Regions from separate parts of the Lysobacter sp. FW306-1B-D06B genome, predicted to be linked through region 1. Evidence: predicted binding sites of a transcription regulator. Region 1 holds the regulator's gene; each other region holds the start of a gene.
The links. The regulator HrcA, encoded in region 1, represses chaperone genes, less so after heat shock. The targets are predictions, from matches to a motif close to TTNGCACTCNNNNNNNNNGAGTGCNAA.
Positions count from the first base shown of each region.

Region 2: the regulator HrcA is predicted to act here: its motif matches at 1,788-1,814, upstream of rpoH (RNA polymerase sigma factor RpoH).
Region 3: the regulator HrcA is predicted to act here: its motif matches at 3,554-3,580, upstream of groES (co-chaperone GroES).

Region 1 is NZ_CP151802.1:3,048,094-3,055,903, forward strand. It holds gene AAFF32_RS14010 (glutathione S-transferase N-terminal domain-containing protein) at 1-54, shown strand, start outside; gene dnaJ (molecular chaperone DnaJ) at 68-1,192, opposite strand; gene dnaK (molecular chaperone DnaK) at 1,315-3,234, opposite strand; gene grpE (nucleotide exchange factor GrpE) at 3,356-3,883, opposite strand; gene hrcA (heat-inducible transcriptional repressor HrcA) at 4,051-5,103, opposite strand; gene recN (DNA repair protein RecN) at 5,503-7,170, shown strand; gene fur (ferric iron uptake transcriptional regulator) at 7,418-7,810, opposite strand, start outside.
Region 2 is NZ_CP151802.1:1,022,589-1,030,398, reverse strand. It holds gene AAFF32_RS04660 (NAD(P)/FAD-dependent oxidoreductase) at 1-289, shown strand, start outside; gene AAFF32_RS04655 (DUF1203 domain-containing protein) at 286-753, opposite strand; gene rpoH (RNA polymerase sigma factor RpoH) at 902-1,777, opposite strand; gene ung (uracil-DNA glycosylase) at 2,004-2,723, opposite strand; gene AAFF32_RS04640 (response regulator) at 2,720-3,559, opposite strand; gene ftsX (permease-like cell division protein FtsX) at 3,556-4,509, opposite strand; gene ftsE (cell division ATP-binding protein FtsE) at 4,506-5,192, opposite strand; gene rhlB (ATP-dependent RNA helicase RhlB) at 5,331-7,055, opposite strand; gene trxA (thioredoxin TrxA) at 7,361-7,687, shown strand.
Region 3 is NZ_CP151802.1:70,552-78,361, reverse strand. It holds gene dsbD (protein-disulfide reductase DsbD) at 1-1,717, opposite strand, end outside; gene cutA (divalent-cation tolerance protein CutA) at 1,710-2,051, opposite strand; gene AAFF32_RS00325 (hypothetical protein) at 2,204-2,677, shown strand; gene AAFF32_RS00320 (helix-turn-helix domain-containing protein) at 2,681-3,103, opposite strand; gene groES (co-chaperone GroES) at 3,642-3,929, shown strand; gene groL (chaperonin GroEL) at 4,074-5,711, shown strand; gene AAFF32_RS00305 (DUF6445 family protein) at 5,817-6,425, shown strand; gene glnE (bifunctional [glutamate--ammonia ligase]-adenylyl-L-tyrosine phosphorylase/[glutamate--ammonia-ligase] adenylyltransferase) at 6,766-7,810, shown strand, end outside.

The DNA of each region.
Region 1 (7,810 bases):
TCGCCGGCGACCACGTACTCGCAGTTGATCGGCCGCTCGCTACGAAGCGCATGAGCGGCCCGACGCCTCAGGACGTCATGCGGTCCCAGAAGCCCTTCACACCGTCGAGGAAGGTGGAGGCGCGCGGCGAATGGCGGCGTGCGCCGTCGCCGACGAAGGTGGCCTCGAACTTCTCCAGCAACTCGCGCTGCTCGGTGGTGAGGTTCACCGGCGTTTCCACCACGACGCGGCAGTACAGGTCGCCGGGCTTGCGGCTGCGAACGGACTTCACGCCGCGGTCGCGCAGGCGGAACAGCTTGCCGGTCTGAGTTTCGGCCGGGATGCGCAGTTCGACCTCGCCATCCAGCGTGGGCACGCGGATGTTGTCGCCCAGCGCCGCCTGGGCGATGCGCACGGGCACTTCGCAATGCAGGTCGTCGCCGTCGCGCTGGAAGATCTCGTGTTCGCGCACGCGCACGTCCACGTACAGGTCGCCCGGCGGCGAACCGGCCGGACCGGCCTCGCCTTCACCGCCCAGGCGGATGCGGTCGCCGTTGTCGACGCCGGCGGGAATCTTCACCTGCAGCGTCTTGGTGCGCTCCACGCGGCCCTGGCCGTTGCAGTCCGCGCAAGGGTTGGGAATCGTCTTGCCGCGCCCGCCGCAGTGCGGGCACGCCTGCTGCATCGAGAAGATGCCGCGCTGGAAACGCACCTGGCCACGACCGTGGCAGGTTTCGCAGGTCTCCAGCTTGCCGTCGGCCGAGCCGCTGCCGTCGCAGGTCGCGCACTCGTCGAGCGTGGGGATCTCGATCTGCTTCTCGGTGCCGCCGACGGCTTCTTCCAGCGACAGCTCCATCACGTAACCGATGTCCGCGCCGCGACGCGGGCCGCGCTGGGCGCCGCCACCGAAGATGTTGCCGAAGATGTCGCCGAAGATGTCGCCCATGTCGGCGTAACCGGCACCGCCGCCACCGCCGCCCATGCCGTGCTCGAACGCGGCATGGCCGTGCTGGTCGTAGGCGCGCCGACGGTTGGCGTCGGAGAGCACTTCGTAGGCTTCCTTGCACTCCTTGAACGCGGCTTCCGCGGCGGCGTCGCCGGGATTGCGGTCGGGATGGTGCTTCATCGCGCAGCGGCGATAGGCCTTCTTCAGGTCTTCGTCGCTGGCGTCGCGGGCCACGCCCAGTACTTCGTAATAGTCGCGTTTGCTCATGGAGCCGGGATTCGTGATTCGGGATTCGGGATTCGTAACGGCAAGAGGCTAGACACAGGAAAGGGATTCGGAACCGGACGCATGCTTTCCGAATCCCGAATCCCTATTCCCGAATCCCGGCCTTACTTCTTGTCGTCTTTGACTTCGGTGAACTCGGCGTCGACCACGTCGTCGGACTTGGCGCCGCCCTGCGGACCGGCACCGGCGTCCGGACCGCCCGGCTGGCCGGCCGAAGCCGCGGCGAACAGCGACTGCGCGGCCTCTTCCAGAACCTTCGACTTGGCCTCGATCTGGGCCTTGTCGTCGCCCTTCATCGCCGTCTCCAGCTCGGCGATCGCGCCTTCGGTGCGGCCGATCACGTCGCCCGGCACCTTGTCGCCGTTGTCCTTGATCGCGCTGCGCGCGGTGTGGATCAGCGCGTCGGCGTGGTTGCGGGCCTGGACCAGCTCGTGGAACTTCTGGTCTTCCTCGCGGTGGGTTTCCGCATCGGCGACCATCTTGGCGATCTCGTCCTCGGACAGACCCGAGCCGGCCTTGATCTCGACCTTCTGCTCCTTGTTGGTCTTCTTGTCCTTGGCCGACACGTGCAGGATGCCGTTGGCGTCGATGTCGAAGGACACTTCCACCTGCGGCATGCCGCGCGGCGAGGGCTCGATGCCGGTCAGATCGAAGCGGGCCAGCGACTTGTTGTAGCGGGCCTGCTCGCGCTCACCCTGCAGCACGTGCACGGTCACGGCCGACTGGTTGTCCTCGGCGGTGGAGAACACCTGCGAGGCCTTGGTCGGGATGGTGGTGTTCTTCTCGATGATCTTGGTGAACACGCCGCCCAGCGTTTCGATGCCCAACGACAGCGGGGTCACGTCGAGCAGCAGCACATCCTTGACGTCGCCGGCGAGCACGCCGCCCTGGATCGCGGCGCCCAGCGCCACGGCCTCATCGGGGTTGACGTCCTTGCGCGGTTCCTTGCCGAAGAACTCGGCCACCGCCGTCTGCACCTTCGGCATGCGGGTCTGGCCGCCGACCAGGATCACCTCGCTGATCTCGCTGGCGCGCAGGCCGGCGTCGTTCAGCGCGATGCGGCACGGTTCGATCGTGCGCTTGACCAGGTCATCCACCAGCGCTTCGAGCTTGGCGCGGGTGAGCTTGATGTTCAGGTGCTTCGGGCCCGAGGCGTCGGCCGTCACGTACGGCAGGTTCACTTCGGTCTGCTGCGCGCTGGACAGTTCGATCTTGGCGCGCTCGGCGGCGTCCTTCAGGCGCTGCAGGGCCAGCGGGTCCTTGCGCAGGTCGATGCCTTGGTCCTTCTGGAACTCCTCGACCAAATAGTCGATGACGCGCTTGTCGAAGTCTTCGCCGCCCAGGAACGTGTCGCCGTTGGTCGACAGCACTTCGACCTGCATTTCGCCGTCGACGGAGGCGATCTCGATGATCGACACGTCGAACGTGCCGCCGCCCAGATCGTAGACGGCGATCTTGCGGTCGCCGCCCTTCTTGTCCATGCCGTAGGCCAGCGCGGCCGCGGTGGGCTCGTTGATGATGCGCTTGACGTCCAGGCCGGCAATCTTGCCCGCGTCCTTGGTCGCCTGGCGCTGGCTGTCGTTGAAGTACGCCGGCACGGTGATGACCGCCTCGGTGACGGTCTCGCCCAGGTAGGCTTCGGCGGTCTTCTTCATCTTGGCCAGCACTTCGGCCGAGATCTGCTGCGAGGCCATCATCTTGCCTTCGGCCGTCTCGACCCACGCATCGCCGTTGTCGTGCGAGGTGATCTTGTACGGCACCAGGCCGATGTCCTTCTGCACTTCGGCGTCGGTGAACTTGCGGCCGATGAGGCGCTTGACGGCGAAGAAGGTGTTCTTCGGATTGGTGACGGCCTGGCGCTTGGCGCTGGCGCCGACGAGGACTTCGCCGTCCTTGGTGAAGGCGACGATGGACGGGGTGGTGCGATCGCCCTCGGCGTTCTCGATGACGCGCGCCTTGCCGCCTTCCATGATGGCCACGCACGAATTGGTCGTGCCCAGGTCGATACCGATGATCTTGCCCATGGTGTTGCTCCCTCTCTGATCTTTTGACTGTGCGGCGGCCGGGGCCGCCTGCTTGAAGGTGTGTGCGGCGTCGTTCGCCGATGTGCGTTATCTGGGGGGCTCGCGGCCCTGCTTCAAGGCGTCAGTCGTGCTTGGCCACGACCACCAGCGCCGGGCGCAGGAGGCGTTCGTTCAGCAGCCAGCCCTTCTGGTAGACCTGAACCACGTTGCCCGGCGCGTGGCCGGCGGCCTCCACCATGCTCATCGCCTGGTGCTTGTCCGGGTCGAACGGCTGGCCGACCGGATCGACCATCACCAGGCCGTTGTCGCCGGCCACCTTCAGCAGCTGGCGCAGCGTGAGCTCCATGCCTTCGCGCAGATGCGCGGCGGTATCGGCCTGCACGGCCAGTCCGGCCTCGAGGCTGTCGATCACCGGCAGCAGTTCGCCCAGCAGGCGTTCGTTGGCGAACTTGCGCGCCATGTCGACCTCGCGCGCCATGCGCTTGCGCTGGTTCTCCAGCTCGGCGCGCTCGCGCAGCGTGTCCTCGCGCAGTTGCGCGAGTTCGGCCTGGGCGGCCTCGAGCTGGGCGGCGAGCGAGGCGTCGGCTTCATCGCCGGGGGCCGTGTCGGGGGTCTGATTGGGTTCGCCGGAAGTGGTACTGGCAGTCATGCGGTGCTCCATCCCTGCGCCAAGGGCGCTCAAACAATGCGGAAAACCGCGCTCAAAGGCGCGTCAGGGCAGCAATGGGGCCTGCCTTCGCGCTTTCAAGCCGGCTCAGGGGTAGACGATCAGGACAAGGCGGGCCGGCCAGCGCCGGGGGCGCTCGGGACGGTGGCTCAGGAATCCGGGTGCAGCGCCGCGCCCAGCGCGTCCGCGGCGGCCTGCACCACCGGGATCACGCGCTCGTAGGCCATGCGGGTCGGGCCGATCACGCCCAGCACGCCCAGCACCGTGCCGCTGCCGGCCGCAACATAGGGCGCCGTCACCAGCGACATGCCCTCCAGCGGCGCCAGCCCCGTTTCCTCGCCGATGAAAATGCGAACGCCGGGCGCCTGCACGGTGCGCTCCAGCAGTTGGAGGATCTCGCGCTTGCGGGAGAAGGCTTCGAACAGGTCGCGCAGGCGGTCCAGGTCGGCCAGCTCCTGTACGCCCATCAGCCGGGTCTGGCCGGCCAGCACCATGTCGTCGCCGCCGGGTGCGAGCGCCTGTTCGGCCAGTTCGACCGACTGGGCCAGCAGCACCTGCATCTCGCTCTGCGCGCTGCGCAGCTCGTGGACCAGCGTGGCGCGGATGTCCGCCACCGTGCGTCCGGCGAAATGCGCATTGAGGTAGTTGGCCACGCGCTCCAGCTCGCTTGCATCGAAGGGCCGCCGCGTCAGCACGATGCGGTTCTGCACTTCGTTGTCGGCGAAGACGAGGATGGCCAGCACGCGGGCGCCGTCCAAAGGCACGAAGTCGATGCGGCGGAAGGCGAACTGCTCGCGCCGCGGAACGCTGACCACGCCGACGAAATGGGTCATTGCCGACAGCAGCTCCGACGCACTGCCCAGCAGGGCCTGCGTACCGGAGCCGGTGGGCAGCTCTCCGCGCAGGCGCGCCATTTCGGACTCCGGCAACGGTCGGACCTGCAGCAGCGAATCGACGAAGAGCCGGTAGCCCTGTGGTGTCGGCACCCGCCCTGCCGAGGCGTGCGGCGCACTGAGCAGCCCCGCGTCCTCCAGGTCGGCGAGGATGTTGCGGATCGTCGCCGGGCTCACGTCCAGCCCCGCATGCCGCGCCAGCGTCTGCGAGCCCACCGGCTCACCGCTGCGGATGTAGCGACCGATCAGGGTCCGCAGCAATTGGCGTGCGCGCGGGTCGAGGCTGGGATCGGCGGGTTTGCGGCTCATGTAGGCGATATAGGCCGGCGCCGGCAGCGACGCAAGTCGGGGGCGGGAATCGGGAATTCGGGAATTCGGGAATTCGGGAATTCGGGATTCGGGATTCGGGATTCGGGATTCGGGATTCGGGATTCGGGATTCGGGAAAGCGTCTCCGAAGCCGTCATCCCGGCGAAGGCCGGGACCCAGGCCCGCACCCTCGCAGCCACGAGGTCGTCATCCCCGCGAAGGCGGGGATCCAACTGTCCGATCCATCACACCCTCCGTCGAGCGCGACACGCCGTCGCCGTGATGACGCCTTCGTCGGGCCAGCACAAAGCGGCACCCATCCCGAATCCCACCAATCTCCGCCCCTGAGACGCCCCACCGCTATCAAGCCGCAACCCACACAGGGCACAATCGCGGTCCGATGCTCGTCCACCTTTCCCTCAAGCAATTCGCCGTCGTCAGCGAGGCCGAACTCGGCTTCGGGCCCGGCCTGACCGTCATCTCCGGCGAGACCGGCGCCGGCAAGTCGCTGCTCGTCGATGCGCTGGGCCTGATCTCCGGCCTGCGCGCCGACAGCGGCGTGGTCCGCCACGGCGCCGACCGCGCCGAACTGGTCGCCGAATTCGCCCTCCACGACGTCCCGCTCGCCGCCGCCTGGCTGCGCGAAAACGAACTCGACGAGGACGAGGCCTGCCAGATCCGCCGCGTGATCCGCGCCGATGGCGGTTCGCGCGCCTGGGTCAACGGGCGTCCGGTGACCTTGGGCCAGCTCGGCGAACTGGCCGCGCTGCTGGTGGAGATCCACGGCCAGCACGAACACCAGGCCCTGCTCTCACGCCCCAGCCAGCTCGCCCTGCTCGACGCCTTCGGCCGTACCGACGCCGAGCGCCGCGCGGTCGAAACCGCTGCCGCCCGCTGGAATGCCCTGCTCGCGGAGCGCGATGCGCTGTCCGCCCAGGGCGACGTCTCCGATCGCATCGACTGGCTGGAGCACCAGCACGCCGAACTCGATCGCGAGGAACTCGAACCCGAGTCCATCGCACGTTTGCAGGCCGACCACCGCCGCCATGCGCACGCCGCCGGCCTGATCGCCGCCTGCGACGGCGCGTTCGCCCAACTCGGCGGCGAGGAAGGCCCGTCGCTGTCGCGCAATCTCCAGCATGTGCGCTCGGACCTGCAGCGCGTGGCCGAACACGAACCCCGCCTGTCCGAAGTCGACGCAATGCTCGACGCGGCCGCGATCCAGGTGGACGAGGCGCTGGCGCTGCTGGACCGCGTTCGCAGCGACCTGGACCTGGACCCCTCCGCATTCGAAGCGATCGAACATCGCATCGGCCGCCTGCACGAGCTGGCGCGCAAGCACCGCGTCACGCCCGAACAACTGGCCGCCCAACGCGACGCCATCGCCACCGAGCTCGACGCCCTGCGCGGCGCCGGCGTGCGCCTGGTCAAGCTGGACGGCGAGATCGACGCCGCCCGCCGCGCCTGGCGCGAAGTCGCCGACGTGCTGAGCGCGCGCCGTCGCGACGCCGCCGCGCACCTGGCCGGCAGCACCACCGCCCTGATCGCCGAACTGGGCATGGGCGGCGGACGTTTCGACGTCGTCCTGGAACCGCAGGACGGCGACCGTCCCGATCCGCAGGGCGCCGAGCGCGTGGAATTCATGGTCGCCGCCAACCCCGGCCAGCCAGCCCGCCCGCTGCGCAAGGTGGCCTCGGGCGGCGAACTGTCGCGCATCTCGCTGGCCATCGAAGTGGCCGCGCTGGGCCTGGATACCGTGGCGACGATGGTGTTCGACGAGGTCGACACCGGCATCGGCGGCGCGGTGGCCGAAATCGTCGGCCAGAAGCTGCGTGCGCTGGGCGCGACCCGCCAGGTGCTGTGCGTGACCCATCTGCCGCAGGTGGCCGCACAGGGCCACGCGCACTATCGCGTGAGCAAGGCCGCCAGCGAAGGCGTCACCCAGAGCGCCGTGCAGTCGCTCAACGCCAAGCAGCGCGAGGAAGAACTGGCGCGCATGCTCGGCGGCGTCGAACTCACGCGCGAGGCGCGTGCGGCGGCGAAGCGGTTGCTGGCGGATGTGGTTTGAAGCGGGATTCGGGATTCGGAGCAAGGCTGCGCCATGTTGACTCCGTCATTCCCGCGGAGGCGGGAATCCATGCGTCCGCCACAATTCCGGCCTACTGCGACGTTGACGCACGCGAGCCTGGATCCCCGCCTTCGCGGGGATGACATCCTCAAACGTAGGATTCACTTGCGCACATGAAAAAGCCCGCCGATGGCGGGCTTTTTCATGCGCTTGCCAATCCCGAATCCCGAATATCCAATCCCGGCCTTCAGCGCTTCTTCCGCACGTACAACACGAGCGAATGCTCCTCGATGTCGTACCCGTGCTTGGCGGCGATCTTGCGCTGCAGCTCCTCGATCTCCGGGCTTTCGAACTCGATGATCTTGCCGCTGTCCACGTCGACCATGTGGTCGTGATGGTGGCCGCGGTCCAGTTCGTACACGGACTGGCCGGCTTCGAAGTTGTGCTTGAGCACCAGGCCCGCCGCCTCGAACTGCGTCAGCACGCGGTACACCGTGGCCAGGCCGATGTCCTCGCCATGCTCCAGGAGATGGCGGTAGATGTCTTCGGCGGTCATGTGCCGCGGCTTGGACTGCTCCAGCAGCTCCAGGATCCGCATGCGCGGATGGGTGACCTTGAGACCGGCCTTGCGGAGTTCTTG
Region 2 (7,810 bases), 2.0 Mb from region 1:
TGCGCAGGCGATCCAGGCGCGACTCGCCGGCAAACCCGCGCCGGCATTCCGCTATCGGGACTTCGGCAACCTCGCCACGATCGGCCGCATGGCGGCGGTCGTCGACCTGCACGGCTTCAAGCTCTCCGGCCTGCTTGCCTGGTGGTTCTGGCTGGCCGCGCACGTGTTCTTCCTGATCGGCTTCCGCAACCGGCTCATCGTCCTGCTCAACTGGGCGTGGTCTTACTGGAGCTACCAGCGGCATGCGCGGATCATCCTGGGTGGCGAGCGATCGCCACCGGCGCGCTAAACCTCGCGTGTGATGCGGCACGCGTAACAGCCATACCTGGCGTAGTGCACGTGCAGGTATTCGACGCCCGGCATGTCGAAGAAGCGGGCGATGAGCGTTTCGATCTGCTGCCCGTCGACGACATCGGCGATGCGCATCATGCCGTCGGCGCCGTAGGCGCGAACCGACAGCAATCGGCGACGCAACTGCTCCGGGACTTCATCGGCCGGCGGTGAGGCCTCCGCCGCGTGCTCGCGCACGTAGATCGCGCCCGAGCCCCGGTAGGGTGAAGCGACAGCATGGTGCTCGTATGGAAGCAGCAGCAGCCGCTCGCCGGGCTCGGCATCGCGCAGACCGACGCGACACGGGAAGCCGTTCGGTGCGTCGGCGGTGACGCGGACGATGTCGTGCGCGGCGAGTTCTTCGTCGGACAGGGAAAACAACGGCTGGAACTGCGCTGCGGGCAAGGCGTGGATGCGGAACATGGCGGGCTCCCGATGGATGCCGCCATGCTCGCGCCCCAGTGTGCGGGGCGATATCCGATCCTTGCGATCACATCCGTCGCCCGGACGCGGCGCAAACGAAAACGGCCCGGTTTCCCGGGCCGTTCCGTGCATCGCTTGAAGCGTCGCCTTACGCCGCGAACAGCGCGCGCATCTTCTTCAGCGCGTTGGCTTCGATCTGGCGGATGCGTTCGGCGCTGACGCCGTATTCGTCGGCCAGTTCCTGCAGCGTGATCTTGCTTTCCGAATCCAGCCAGCGGCGCTTGACGATATCGCGCGAGCGCTGATCCAGACCCGACAGGCCTTCGCGCAGCAGGGCGAGGTGGTTGTCCTCTTCGTCCTCGCGCTCGTAGGTCTGCGACGGATCCTCGGCGTCGGTGCGCAGGTACGCGACCGGCGACGGCGGAGCGTTGTCGTCGTCATCGTCCGGCGCATCGAAACCGATGTCGCGGCCCGACAGGCGCGATTCCATCTCGAGCACTTCGCGCTCGGAGACGTTCAGGTCCTGGGCGACGGCACGGACTTCCTCGGCATTCATCCAGCCCAGGCGGGTCTTGGACTTGCGCAGGTTGAAGAAGAGCTTGCGCTGCGCCTTGGTCGTGGCGACCTTCACGATGCGCCAGTTCTTGAGGATGAACTCGTGCATCTCGGCGCGGATCCAGTGGACCGCGAAGGACACCAGGCGCACGCCCTGTTCCGGGTCGAAGCGCTTGACCGCCTTCATCAGGCCGATGTTGCCTTCCTGGATCAGGTCGCCGATCTGCAGGCCGTAACCGTTATAGCCACGGGCGACATGCACGACGAAACGCAGGTGGGAATGCACCAGCTCGCGGGCGGCGTCGAGGTCCTGCTCGTCGCGGAAGCGACGCGCCAGCACCTGCTCGTTCTCGGCGGTAAGCACCGGGATGCGATGCACAGCGTTGACGTAGGCGTCCAGCGAACCGAGCGCACTCGGCACCGGGAGGTTGTTGGTAACCAGGGGGAGGGTCAGGCTGTTCTGGGTCATGGGGGCAATCTTAGCAGTCGATATGGGGCTCTGCTAAAGGTCGAAAGGGCCTCAGTGTTTCATGGGTGGGACAAACGGGGAGCCTCAGGATACGCCCAACATTCGGTATCGATCTTTACAGATCAATCACTTGGGAGCACCGGGGCGACCGGCCATCGGGGGTGTCGCCCTGAACCTTGGCGACCGTAGATAGACCCGGATCCGGGCCGAAAGTTCACCGGCCCGCTCAGCCCGGCAGGGCGGCCCGGGCGGGGAGCGACCAGTCGATGGGCGCCTGGCCGTGGCGGACGAGGTACTCATTGGCGGCCGAGAAGTGCCCCGAGCCGATGAACCCCCGGTGCGCCGACAGCGGCGAGGGATGCGGCGCCTTGAGGACCTTGTGGCGGCGCGGGTCGATGACCTTGCCCTTGGCCTGGGCGTAGCTGCCCCAGAGCATGAACACCAAGCCCTCGCGCTCGCGGTTGAGCACGTCGACCACGTGGTCGGTGAAGCCTTCCCAGCCCTTGCCCTGATGCGCGCCGGCCCGGCCTTCTTCCACCGTCAGCACCGCGTTGAGCAGCAACACGCCGCGCTGCGCCCAGGGCAGCAGGCAGCCGTGGTCCGGCCGGGCGATGCCCAGGTCGCGCTGGATCTCCTTGAAGATGTTGTCCAGCGACGGCGGCACCGCCACGCCCGGCTGCACCGAGAAGCACAGGCCATGCGCCTGGCCGGCGCCGTGGTACGGGTCCTGGCCGAGGATGACGACCTTCACCCGGTCGAACGGCGTCGCATCGAAGGCGGCGAAGATGTCCGCACCGGCCGGGAAGATCCGCGCCCCAGCCGCCTTGCGATCACGCAGGAAGGCCGACAGCTGCTGCATCTGCGGCAGTTGCACGTAATCGCCGACTTTCGCCTTCCACGACGGCTCGAGCCGGACCTTGTCCTTCGCGTCGGCCGCGTCGTTCATGCGTCCAGTGCCGTCGGCTCCGGCAACCGCGCCAGGCGCAGCTGGAACAGCGTCTTGGTCACCAGCAGGCGCTCTTCGATCGGCTTGAGCACCAGATCGTTCGCACCCGCGCGAATGAGCGCGCTCTGATTGTCCGCGTTACCGTCACCGGTCATCACCAGCACGGGCAGCCGGCGTTTGCCGAAGCCGAAATCCTCGCGCAGGCGCGCGAGCAGGTCGTTTCCGCTCAGCGCACCCTTCAAATAGACGTCGGTGAGCACGAGGTCGCAGCCGATGTCGTCCTGGCCGCGGCGGGCTTCCAGGAACTCCAGCGCTTCTTCCACGCCGACGAAATGCAGCACGGTGAGGCCGTGGCGTTCGAGCATGCGCTTGGTCGCCAGCGCGACGACCTTGCTGTCTTCCACGTACAGCACGCGCGCGCCGGGGATCGGCTGCGGCTGCACATAGCCGCGGATGAACGCGGCCAGCGCGCTGTGGCCCAGCGCCTTGTCGAAGTAGTCGGTGACGTCCTCGGTGAAGCGGCGCGATTCCAGATGCGACTGCGCATCACCGGAGACGACGATGATCGGCACGTACGCCTGCCCCGCCGATTCGCGCACGACGCGGGCGAGCGCGATGCCGTCACCGTCGGGCAGGACGAGCGACGTGGTCACCAAGTCGACCGCACCGCCAGCCAGCGCGGCACGCGCCTCGGCGATGCCGGCGCAGGGCACGACGACCGCGTCGCTCAACTCGCGCGCAAGCACGTCGCCGATGAGCTTGCGCACCAGCTTGGAGCCATCGACCACCATGATGCGTGGGGCGGCGTTGGCGAGGTGGCGGAGATCCTGGCTCATGTCGTCGATCGCGTCTGGCGCAGGTAATGGCCGGTCACCAGGCCGGCGCCGAGCCAGCCCAGCACGCCCGCGCCCACCACGATGGCGATCGCGCTGCGAAGGTCGAAGCCTTCCAGGGCGAAATGGCTGCCGTAGCTGCGCGCCAGTTCGGCCAGCGGCTCGCGCAGCGCGTGGTCGGCGGCGGTGAGCAGGCCCAGCGCGATCAGGCCTGCAGCCAGTCCATAGCTCAGGCCCAGATACAGGAACGGCCGGCGAATGAAGCCGTCGGTGGCGCCGAGCTGCTGCAGCACTGCGATTTCCTCGCGACGCGACTGGATGTCCAGCCGCACGGTGTTGCCCACCACCAGCAGCGCGCCCAGACCGAGCAGCGCCGCCAGCACCCACGCCAGCCGCACGCCGAATCGCAGCCAGTGATCCAGGCGCTGGCGCCAGGCGGCGTCGTGCTGGACGACGTCGACGTCCGGCAGCGTGCGCAGCGATTCGGCGAGCATCGTCTCGTCGCCCTTCGGCGTCACGATCAGCACGCTCGGCAGCGGATTGCCGTCGACGGCGCTGATCGCCTCGCCCAGACCGCTGCTGCGGCGCAGTTCTTCCATGCCCTGCTCGGGCGTGCGCAGATCGAGCGAGGCGACGTCGCCGCGGCCGCGCAATTCATCGGCCAGCACCCGGGCGCGGTCGAGCGACACCTGCGGCTTCAGGAACAGGCTGATCTGCCGCGACTGCTGCACCGTCCCGGTGAAGCGCTCGACATTGCCCAGCGCCGCCCACAGGCCCAGCGGCAGCGTGATCGCCACCGCCATCACGCCGATCGTCAGCGCGGTCGCCCACGGCTTGTGCAGCATGCGCCCGACGCTGGCGACCAGACTGTAGACGTGATGGTCGAACCAGGTGCCCAGGCGCGAATTCGGGCGCGCGGGGCGCGTGGAACCGTTGGCGGCGGGCGCGCTCACTGGGCCAGGTCCTGCGGCGAGATGTCATCGACCAGGCGTCCCTGGTTCAACACCAGCACACGCTTCTTCATGCGCTTGACCAGCGCCAGGTCGTGGCTGGCGACGAGCACGCTGGTGCCGCGCTCGGGCAGCGATTCGAACAACGCCATGATCTCCGCCGACAGCGTGGGATCCAGGTTGCCCGTGGGCTCGTCGGCGACCAGCAGGCGCGGCTCGCCGACGATGGCGCGGGCAATGCCCACGCGCTGCTGTTCACCGGCGGAAAGCTGCGTCGGCAGCGCGTTCGCGCGCGCACCCAGGCCGACCTTGTCGAGCACGTTGCGCACGCGCTTGCCGATATCGCCACGGCGCATGCCGCGCAGGATCAACGGCAGGGCAACGTTGTCGGCGACGCTGCGGTCGGCGAGCAGACGATGGTCCTGGAACACCACGCCCACCTCGCGCCGGTGCAGGGCGATGCGGCGACCGCGCACCTTCAGCAGGTTGCGGTCGCCGAACAGCACGGCGCCGCGGCTGGGACGCTCGGACAGATGGATGAGTTTGAGCAGCGTGCTCTTGCCCGCCCCGGAATGGCCGGTGACGAACAGCATCTCGCCCTGCGCGACGTCGAAGCTCACTTCGCTCAGCGCGTCGTGGCCACCCTCGTATCGCTTGCTGACGTTGTCGAAGCGCAGGACGCTCATCGCTCACCGGTGACCCACATGTGCCGCCCAGTATCGGCGGCACGGGCGGCGATGGCTAGGGCGAACAACGATCGCCGCGCGCAAATCGCGACGCGGTTCGCGTGGCCGGCGCCGAATGGGAATCGGCGCCGGGGCGGATCAGTGCTGGCTGCGCGGCGAGCGCGAGATCAACGACTTCAGGCCGCGACCGATGCGGTGAAGCAAGCCGAGCTTGTCGCCGTCCTTCGCGGCCGCCTTGGGCGACACCTTCTGGGCGTGCACCTGGGTCGGCGACTTCGGACCGGCATGCGCGGGTGCGGCCGAGGCGGCCTGCACGGCACCATCGGCGCCCTCGATGCGACGACCGCCGCGACGACGACGACGCTTGCGCGGGGCGCGCTCGGTGTCGGGTGTCGGGATGGTCGAGGCTTCGGCGGCCACCGGCGCGGCGACGGCTTCCGGCTGCGGACGCGGCTTGCGCTCGCCGCGCGGGGCGCCGTCGCGGCGTTCGCCACGACCGCCTTCGCGCCGGCCTTCGCCGCGGCCGCCACCCTTGTGGCCCGGGCCGCCCTTGCGACCACCGCCACGACGTTCCTCGTCGGCGGCGCGCTGTTCACGCGCCTCCTTGAAAATCGCGCCGATGCTTTCCTGCTCGCCGTCGGCCTCGCCCTCGGCGCCTTCCGGCAGCTCGCGCGGTGCGCGCGGAATCGCGATCAGCAGGTCCGGCTCGACCGCCGCCACCGGCAGCTTCTGCTCGATGTAGGCCTCGATGTCCGGCAGGCTCATGGCGTAGCGCTCGCAGGCGAAGCTGATCGCATCGCCCTCGGCGCCCAGTCGCGCGGTGCGGCCGATGCGGTGGACGTAGTCCTCCGCGTCGAACGGCAGGTCGTAGTTGTAGACGTGCGAGACGCCGTCGATGTGCAGGCCGCGCGCGGCCACGTCGGTGGCGACGAGGATTTCGAGCTGGCCCTTCTGGAACTTGTTGAGCAGCGACTCGCGCTTCTTCTGCGGCACATCGCCCGACAGCACGCCGACGCGGTAACCACCGCGCTCCAGCGCCCGCGCGACGCGTTCGACGAATGCCTTGGTGTTGACGAACACCATCGTGCGCGCGCCTTCGCTGCGCGAGAGCAGGCCCAGCAGCAGCGGGATCTTCTCGTCGTCGGCCGGGAAGTAGACCTTCTGACGGACCTTGGCCGCGGTGATGAACTCGGTCTCGACGACGACCTTCTCGGGTTCGTTCATGTGCTCGTACGCGAGTTCCAGCACGCGGTGGCTCAGCGTGGCGCTGAACAGCAGCGTCTGGCGCTCGGTGCGGATCGGCATGCGGCGCAGCAGGAAGCGGATGTCCTTGATGAAGCCCAGGTCGAACATGCGGTCGGCTTCGTCGAGCACGCAGATCTCGCAGGCGTGCAGCGACACGACCTTGTGCTGCTTGACGTAGTCGATCAGGCGGCCGGGCGTGGCGATGATGACGTCGGCGCCCTTCTGCAGCAGCTCGCGCTGCTTGTCGTAGTCGACGCCGCCGTAGACGAGGGCGAACTTCAGGCCCAGGTCGGAACCGAACTTCACGGCGTCCTTGTGGATCTGGATCGCCAGCTCGCGCGTCGGCGCCAGGATCAGCGCGCGCGGGTCTTCCGGCTTGCGCTCGGCCAGCGCCGGGCGGGTCAGCAGGCGGTTCATCACCGCCACCAGGAAGGCCAGCGTCTTGCCGGTGCCGGTCTGCGCCTGGCCGGCGACGTCACGCCCGGTCAGGGCGATCGGCAGGGTCAGCGCCTGGATCGGCGTGCAGCGGGTGAAGCCTGCGGCCTCCAACCCGGCCAGCAGGCTCGGATGCAGGTCGAAGGAAGAAAAGGAAATGTCGGTTAAAGGCTTGTCGCTCATCAGATTCGAAGTCCACGCGCGCCGTGCAGTTGCGGCATGCAATGTTGCGTTGGCGTGCTTGCTTGGGTGGCGTCCGCAACGCAGACTGCCAAGGCCGGGCCCGGTCGGGCGCCGGCTCGGGAAGTATCGGTGACGGGGTCCGGAATCGTCTGGACGGACGGCTCGGCTGGACTTGAAGTCGCCGCGAAACGCCCCAGTTTACCGTAACGACCGATCCGGCACGCCCGTCGGGCAAGCCGGGCCGACCTTTTCGTCGGCGGGGCGGCCCCGGGCCGTCCGCCATGCCCCATCCGCAGGAGAGTCCCGTGAGCGAGAAAATTTTGCACGTTGGCGATGCCGACTTCGATGCCGCCGTGCTGCAGTCGTCCGAACCCGTTCTGGTCGATTTCTGGGCCGAATGGTGCGGCCCCTGCAAGATGATCGCCCCGGCCCTGGACGAGCTCGCCCAGGCCTACGACGGCAAGGTCAAGATCGCCAAGGTCAATGTCGACCACAACCGCGCGACGGCCATGAAGTACCACGTCCGCTCGATCCCGATGCTGCTTCTGTTCAAGAACGGCCAGGTCCAGGCGACCCAGATCGGCGCCGTCGGCAAGGCCCAGCTGACCCAGATGATCGACAAGGCCATCTGACGCTTTTTCGCAGCACCCCCTCTCCCCCGCGGGGAGAGGGTCGGGGCCAGGGCCATCCAGCGCCTTGCCCCGCCGCGTTCTCCGGGCCCGTCGCCCCACTGATGCAAGGCCTGCGCGGCCACC
Region 3 (7,810 bases), 1.3 Mb from region 1:
GCAGCCCCTTGCCGGCGGCCACGCCGAAGGCGAGCAGCGGCACGCCCATGCCCATGCCGAGCAGGAACAGCGCCGCGCCGCCGAAGGTCGGGTCCTGGGTCTGGCCGATGTAGAGCACGGCGGCCGCCAGCGGCGGCGCCACGCAGGGGCCGACGATCAGCGCCGACAGTGCGCCCATCGCCGCCACGCCCAGCATCGAACCGCCGCGCTGGCGGTCGCTCATCGCGCCGAGCCGGCTGCGCAGGCTGGCCGGCAGTTGCAGCTCGAACAGGCCGAAGCTCGACAGCGCCAGCACGACGAACAGCGCGGCGAAGGCGACGATCACCCACGGCGTCTGGAAGGCCACCTGCAGGTTCGCGCCCACCAGCCCGGCGACGATGCCCGCCGCGGTGAACACCAGTGCATTGGCCAGCACGTAGACGAAGGACAGCGAGAACGCGCGGCGCGCACCGAGGTTCGGGCCCTGACCGGCGATCAGCCCGGACAGGATCGGAATCATCGGCAGCACGCAGGGCGTGAACGACAGGCCCAGGCCCAGTGCGAAGAAGGTCAGCAGCGCGACCCAGCGCCCCTTGCCCGACAGCGCGGCGGCCAGGCGGGTGTCTTCGGCCTGGCCGGCGGTGTCGGTCGTCGTCGCGACCGGAGCCGACGAAGCGGCGGGCGCTGCGTCCGTGCTCGCATTCGCCGGGCCGGTCGTGGCCGGGGCTTCGCCGGCGGACGGCGCGGCCGCAATCGGCTGCGATGCGGCGGCGGGTTTGGCGTCGATCGCCATCACTTTGCCGGTCGGCAGCGCAACTTCGACCGTGCGCGTCATCGGCGGATAGCAGATGCCGTCGGTCTGGCAGCCCTGGAAACCGGCGGTGAGCCGCAGCGTCGTCGCCTCGGTCTTCGTGCGCGCGACCGCCACCGGCACGTCGATCTGGTCGAAGAACACCGTGACGTCGCCGAAATGCTCGTCGCGATGCGCCACGCCCTTCGGCCAGCGCGGCGCGCCGAGGGCGAAGCCGGCCTGCGTCGCGGCAGCGTCGAGCGTCAGCGTGGTCTTGTCGCGATAGAGGTAATAGCCCTTGGCCGGCGTGAAGCGCAGCAGCAGCGTGTTGCCGTCGCCGGCGATCGCTTCGAAGCCGAACGCCTGTTCCGGCGGCAGCGGCAGGGCGTCGGTGCCGGTGGCGTTGCGGCCCAGCAGGCCGCCGCCGAGCGGCGCGGCGCCGCCTGCGCCGAAGTTCACCGTAGGACGCGCGCTGTCCTGCGCGGCGGCGTTCGAGGCGGGCAGGGCGACCGTCACGCTGCGCACCTGCGGCGGGTAGCAGATGCCCGCGTCGGCGCAGCCCTGGTACTTGATCTTCAGCGTGACCTGGCCGGCGTTCGCCTGGCCCGGCAGCACGGCGGTGAGCGCCTGCCGGTAGGTCTCGACCTTGCCGAAGAACTCGTCCTCGTGCGCATCGCCCTTGGGCAGCTGCAGCGGCTGCGCGGCGAAGGCCGCGTCGGCCTGCACGGCGATGCGGTGCTTGTAGAGGTAGTAGCCGTCGGCGATGCGCCAGCGGATCTCGATCCGGTCCGGCGTCGGCGCTTCGGCGCGCAGGGCGAAGGCGTCGTCGACCGGGAGCAGGTCGTCCGGGCCGATCGCGGCCTGCGCGGCGGGGGCGCCGATCGCCAGTGCGAGGGGAAGCAGGAAGGAGAGCAGTCGCGCGGCGCGCGTTCGGATCGGATCAGTCATCGTCACGGGTCTGTTCGGCCACCCAGTCCAGGTAGGCGGTGAGGCCGCCGACGGCTTCGACCGCCAACGCCTCGGGCAGTTCATAGGGATGCAGCGCGTTGAGTCGTTCCACCAGCGCCGCCTCGCGGTCGGCGGTGGTCTTGATCAGCAGCAGCACTTCTTCGCCGCGCTCCACGGCGCCCTGCCAGCGGTACGTCGAACGCACGCCGGGGAGCACGTTCACGCAGGCGGCCAGGCGCGCCTCGACCAGCGCCGTGGCGAGGGCATCAGCGGTCTGCGCATCGGGGCAGGTGCTGAGCACCAGCCGCACGGGCGGGGCGGAAGGCGTGGTCATGAGGGGCGCCAGTGTAGGGCCTGCCCCGTGCCGATGCCCGTGCCCAGGCAGCCCACAGTGTTGCGATACCCCCGCCCGGCGGACTTGCGCGAGGGGGCCGGCTTTGGCGTAGGCTGCCCGCGCCGGTGCCCCACGCCGGTCGAGGAGGTCCGATGTCCCACCGCTTCAAGCCTGTGCTGGCGAGGTTCGTGTTCGCCGGGCTGCCGCTGGCGCTGGCCAGCCTGGCCGCCATTGCGCAGACAGGCGATGCCCACGGCATACGCGTGCGGGCGGCGTGCCTGCAGGCGGCGCCGGCGCCGCGCCTGCTCCTGGACCTGAGCTGCGAGAGCGCAATGGATTGCTGGAGCGACCCGGCCGACATCGGCGTGATCGATGTCGACACCGGGCAACGTCTGGTCGCATCGGGGCCCAACCTGATCTACGTCGACGCATCCGGCGCCCCGCAGGCCGAGCCGCCGATGCAGGGCACGATCCGCGCCGTGTGGACGCTCGTGCTGCCCGCTCCGGTGGCGGCCAAGCGGCTCCAGCTGGTGCAGGGGGATGAGACCGCCACGGCGGCTTTCGCCCCCGCGGCCGACTGCGCCGCGCTGCCGGCCGCGGCCGTCAAACGCCTCGCCGGCGGCTGAGGCTCAACCGCGTACCGCTTTGGCGGACGATCGCGCGCGCCCCGTGCGCAGTTCCGCCAGTTGCTCCACGACCTCCACCAGCGGCGCCTTCGAACGCGTAGGTGCGGTGCGGAAGGCCGTCAGCAGGCGCAGCTCCAGTGGATCCTCCACCAGCACCGCATCGGCGGCGGCGACGGAGTCCAGCGCCGTGTCGGCCGACAGTCCCATGGAGCCGCGGCCCGTCGCCAGCCACTCGAACTGGACGCCGGTGACCAGCGCGATCTCGCGCAGATGCGCCACCGAGGGGAATTTCCCCCGCGCGGCCTCCCAGTGCCCCACGGCGCTGCGTTGCACGCCCACCGCGGCCCCCAGGGCGGCCTGGGACAGTCCGGCGTGGCGGCGGGCGAGTCGGATCCGTTGCTGCGGCGTCACCTTGGATACCTCCATTCACAGAGTGAACAAAATTCACCTGAACCTGTGTCCTGGAGGTAGCCATGCTTCCTGCAGGCGTGAACCGAAAGCTATTTCTGCGGGAGATTCTGGCAAATTCACGCGCCGTCCGGCTACCGCCTGTCAGCAGCGCCACCGCCCCGTCCCTCTGGCTGGAATGCCACGAACTGCACAACATTCGCGTGCGCCATGACACGGCGCGGGGTTCGGGGGCGTGCGCAGGGACAGCGCCAGGCCCAGGACGGCAACTCCGACACCAAAGAGCGCGTTCCACGGGACGCGCTCTTTTTTTTACGCACCGCGCCGTTGCCGCCGGCCGCCCCGTGTTGCGTTTGAAGCCTCTGGGCCGCCTCCGGGCGCGTTTTTCGCCGCGACGCCCTTGAAAGCCCTGCCGTGCGCCCCATCTCCCTCGCATCCCGGCTCGCCGGGTTTTGTTTGCCGCCGGCGTTGGCACTCGTCGCCTGCGGCTGCTAAAATTCCGCCACTTTTACCATTGTTTCAATCACTTACGTATTCCTCGGAGGTTCGCGTCGCCATGAATATCAAGCCGCTCTACGACCGCGTGGTCATCAAGCGCATGGAAGAAGAAAAGATGTCCGCCGGCGGCATCGTGATTCCGGACTCGGCTACCGAGAAGCCGATCAAGGGCGAAGTCGTCGCCGTGGGCGAGGGCAAGGTGCTCGACAACGGCAGCGTGCGCGCGCCGAAGGTCAAGGCCGGCGACAAGGTGCTGTTCGGCAAGTACAGCGGCACCGAAGTGAAGCTCGACGGCAACGAGTTCCTGGTGGTGAAGGAAGACGACATCTTCGCGATCCTTGGCTGATGCCGTAAGGCGGGGATTCGGGATGGGAGATTCGGGATTCGTAAGAGCGCCATGCGCCGACGCATCCCGACCTTCCCGAACTCCTGCCGCACCCTCGCTTCTACGAATCACGAATCTCGAATAACGAATCCCGGAGTTACAACCATGGCTGCCAAAGAAATCCGTTTCGGTGAGGACGCGCGCGTCAAGATGGTGCGCGGCGTCAACATCCTCGCCAACGCCGTGAAGGCGACCCTCGGCCCGAAGGGCCGCAACGTCGTGCTCGAGAAGAGCTTCGGCGCGCCGACCATCACCAAGGACGGCGTGTCCGTCGCCAAGGAAATCGAGCTTGCCGACAAGTTCGAGAACATGGGCGCGCAGATGGTCAAGGAAGTCGCTTCCAAGACCTCCGACAACGCCGGCGACGGCACCACCACCGCCACCGTGCTGGCGCAGGCGCTGATCCGTGAAGGCATGAAGGCGGTCGCCGCCGGCATGAACCCGATGGACCTCAAGCGCGGCATCGACAAGGCCGTGACCGAGGCCGTCGTCGAGCTGAAGAAGATCTCCAAGCCGTCCTCGACGTCGAAGGAAATCGCCCAGGTCGGCGCGATCTCGGCCAACAGCGACACCAACATCGGTGACCTCATCGCCCAGGCGATGGACAAGGTCGGCAAGGAAGGCGTGATCACCGTCGAAGACGGCTCGGGCCTGGAGAACGAACTCGACGTCGTCGAGGGCATGCAGTTCGACCGCGGCTACCTGTCGCCGTACTTCATCAACAACCAGCAGTCGATGCAGGCCGAACTGGACGATCCGTTCATCCTGCTGCACGACAAGAAGATCTCCAACGTGCGTGACCTGCTGCCGGTGCTGGAAGGCGTCGCGAAGGCCGGCAAGCCGCTGCTGATCATCGCCGAGGAAGTCGAAGGCGAAGCGCTGGCGACCCTGGTGGTCAACACCATCCGCGGCATCGTGAAGGTCTGCGCCGTGAAGGCCCCGGGTTTCGGCGACCGTCGCAAGGCGATGCTGGAAGACATGGCCATCCTGACCGGCGGCACCGTGATCTCCGAAGAGGTCGGCCTGCAGCTCGACAAGGCCACCATCAAGGATCTGGGCCGCGCCAAGAAGGTGCAGGTCTCGAAGGAAAACACCACGATCATCGACGGCGCGGGCGAGAGCTCGGGCATCGAAGGCCGCATCAAGCAGATCAAGGCGCAGATCGAGGAGACCTCCTCCGACTACGACCGCGAGAAGCTGCAGGAGCGCGTGGCCAAGCTGGCCGGCGGCGTGGCGGTGATCAAGGTCGGTGCTTCGACCGAAATCGAAATGAAGGAAAAGAAGGCACGCGTTGAAGACGCGCTGCACGCCACCCGCGCTGCCGTGGAAGAAGGCATCGTCCCGGGCGGCGGCGTCGCGCTGCTGCGTGCCAAGGCGGCGATCGCCGGCCTGAAGGGTGCCAACGAAGACCAGAATCACGGCATCCAGATCGCCCTGCGCGCGATGGAAGCGCCGCTGCGCGAGATCGTCACCAACGCCGGTGAAGAGCCCTCCGTCATCCTCAACAAGGTGATCGAAGGCAAGGGCGCGTTTGGCTACAACGCCGCCAACGGCGAGTACGTCGACATGCTCGAAGCCGGCATCCTGGACCCGACCAAGGTCACCCGCACCGCGCTGCAGAACGCCGCGTCGATCGCCGGTCTGATGATCACGACCGAAGCGATGGTCGCCGAGCTGCCGAAGAAGGACGAGCCGGCGATGCCGGGCGGCGGCATGGGCGGCATGGGCGGCATGGACTTCTAAGTCCGGCTTTCCGCGGCACCTTGCAACACGAAGAACCCCGCAGCGATGCGGGGTTCTTTTTTGGCCGGCGTGCGGCCGGCGTGCGCGCCCGCTAAGCTCGCGCGCATGCCGACCTCCCTGATCATCGTCGACGACTTCCTCAGCCACCGCGATGCGTTGCAGTTGCGCGACGTGGGCCTGCAACTGACGTATCCCGATCAGCAGGGCGCATTCCCGGGGCGCAACTCGCTGGAACGCATCGAGATCGACGGCCTGGACCGGCGCGTCTCCGAACTCGTCGGCGAGAACGTGCGGCCGATCTCGCCGTTGCAATCGCACGCGAAGTTCCGCATGACGCTGGCGGCCGACGTGGGGCGCGCGAAGGTGCACATCGACCAGGCGTACTGGTCGGGGATTCTCTTCCTCAGCCGTCCGGAAGACTGCCGTGGCGGCACCGAGTTCTTCCGTCACCGCGCCACGAACTCCGACCGCGCCCCGCTCGACGATGCCGAGATGCGCGCGATGGGCTACGACTCGCTGGAGCAGATGCACCGCGAGATCATCGAGCGCGACAGCGTGGACGATTCCAAGTGGGAGCCGACCATGCAGGCGCCGATGCGCTTCAACCGCCTGGTGTTGCTGCGCCCGTGGCTGTGGCACACCGCGGGGCCGGCGTTCGGTGACCGCATGGAGAACGGCCGGCTGGTCTACCTGATGTTTTTCGAGGCGGTCTGACGGCGCCGATCCGTCCTTCCCGGGCTCATCGCGTCCGGGCCCAGGCCTCTTCCATACCTGAACAGGGATGATTGTAAAGGTCTGATTGGCATGCATTTTGAACCGCAGAGTTCTATTTTGCAGTGCAGCGTGCAAACCCCCTAACGCTTCCTTCACGATCGCCCTGCATCCCGACGTGGGGGAGGGAGCAGGCCCGCAACCGGTTCGACCGGGGCGGGCTTTTTATTTGCCCGTTCGCTGGAATCCCGCGGCGCGCAGCGAAAAGGTCTCGTCGTCGCGCGCTGGCACGGTGTCTGCCGCAAGCGCGGGCTGGCACGGGCCGCATGACAGAATCGGCGCGATGATCCTCACCGCAACGTCTCCCTCGCATTCCGTCCAGTTCGAGCCATTGCTGGCACGCGCGCTCGCGCGCTTGCGCGCGGCGCTGCCCGGGCAGGACGGACGGTTGTCCGATCCGCACGCGATCGCACGCATCGAGCGCGTCGCCATCGCCAGCGACTTCGCCATCGACACCCTCGCGCGCCAGCCGGCCCTGCTCGAACGCCTGCTGCACGACGACGGCGCGCAGCCGCTCGAGGAGCCGGTGCTCGACGCCATCAACCGCGCCGACTGGCCGGCATTGCTGCGCCGCTATCGCGCCGCCGGCTCCACGCGCCTGATCTGGCGCGACGTGCTGGGCCTGGACGATGTCGACGGCACGCTCGCCGGCAGCACGCATCTGGCCGAACGCTGCCTGCAGATCGCGCTCGCCGCGATCGAGCAGGAGTTCGCACAACGCCACGGCCTCGTGCGTGATCGCGATGGCGTACCGCAGCGCCTGGTCGTGTTCGGGCTGGGCAAGTTGGGCGGTGGCGAACTCAACTTCAGTTCCGACGTCGACCTGGTCTACACCTACGAGCACGACGGCGAGTCCGACGGCGCGCGCCCGCTCGATGCCGAGCACTACTTCGCGCGTCTGGGCCAGCAACTGGCGAAGCTGCTCGACGAGCTGACCGTCGACGGCTTCTGCCACCGCGTCGATCTGCGCTTGCGTCCCTACGGCAACGCGGGCCGGGTGGCGTGGTCGTTCACCGCGATGGAGCAGTACTTTCAGCGCGAAGGCCGCGACTGGGAGCGCTACGCGTGGCAGAAGGCGCGGCCCGTCGCCGGTGACGCCGCCGCGGGCGAACGCTTCCTTGAGAGCCTGCGACCGTTCGTCTATCGCCGCTACCTGGATTTCGGCGCGCTCGACGGCCTGCGCGGCATGAAGGCGGCGATCAGCGCGGAAGTCGCGCGCAAGGAGCTGGCCGATGACATCAAGCGCGGGCCCGGCGGCATTCGCGAGATCGAATTCCTGGTGCAGGCCTTGCAGCTCATCTACGGCGGTCGCGAACCCAGCCTGCGCG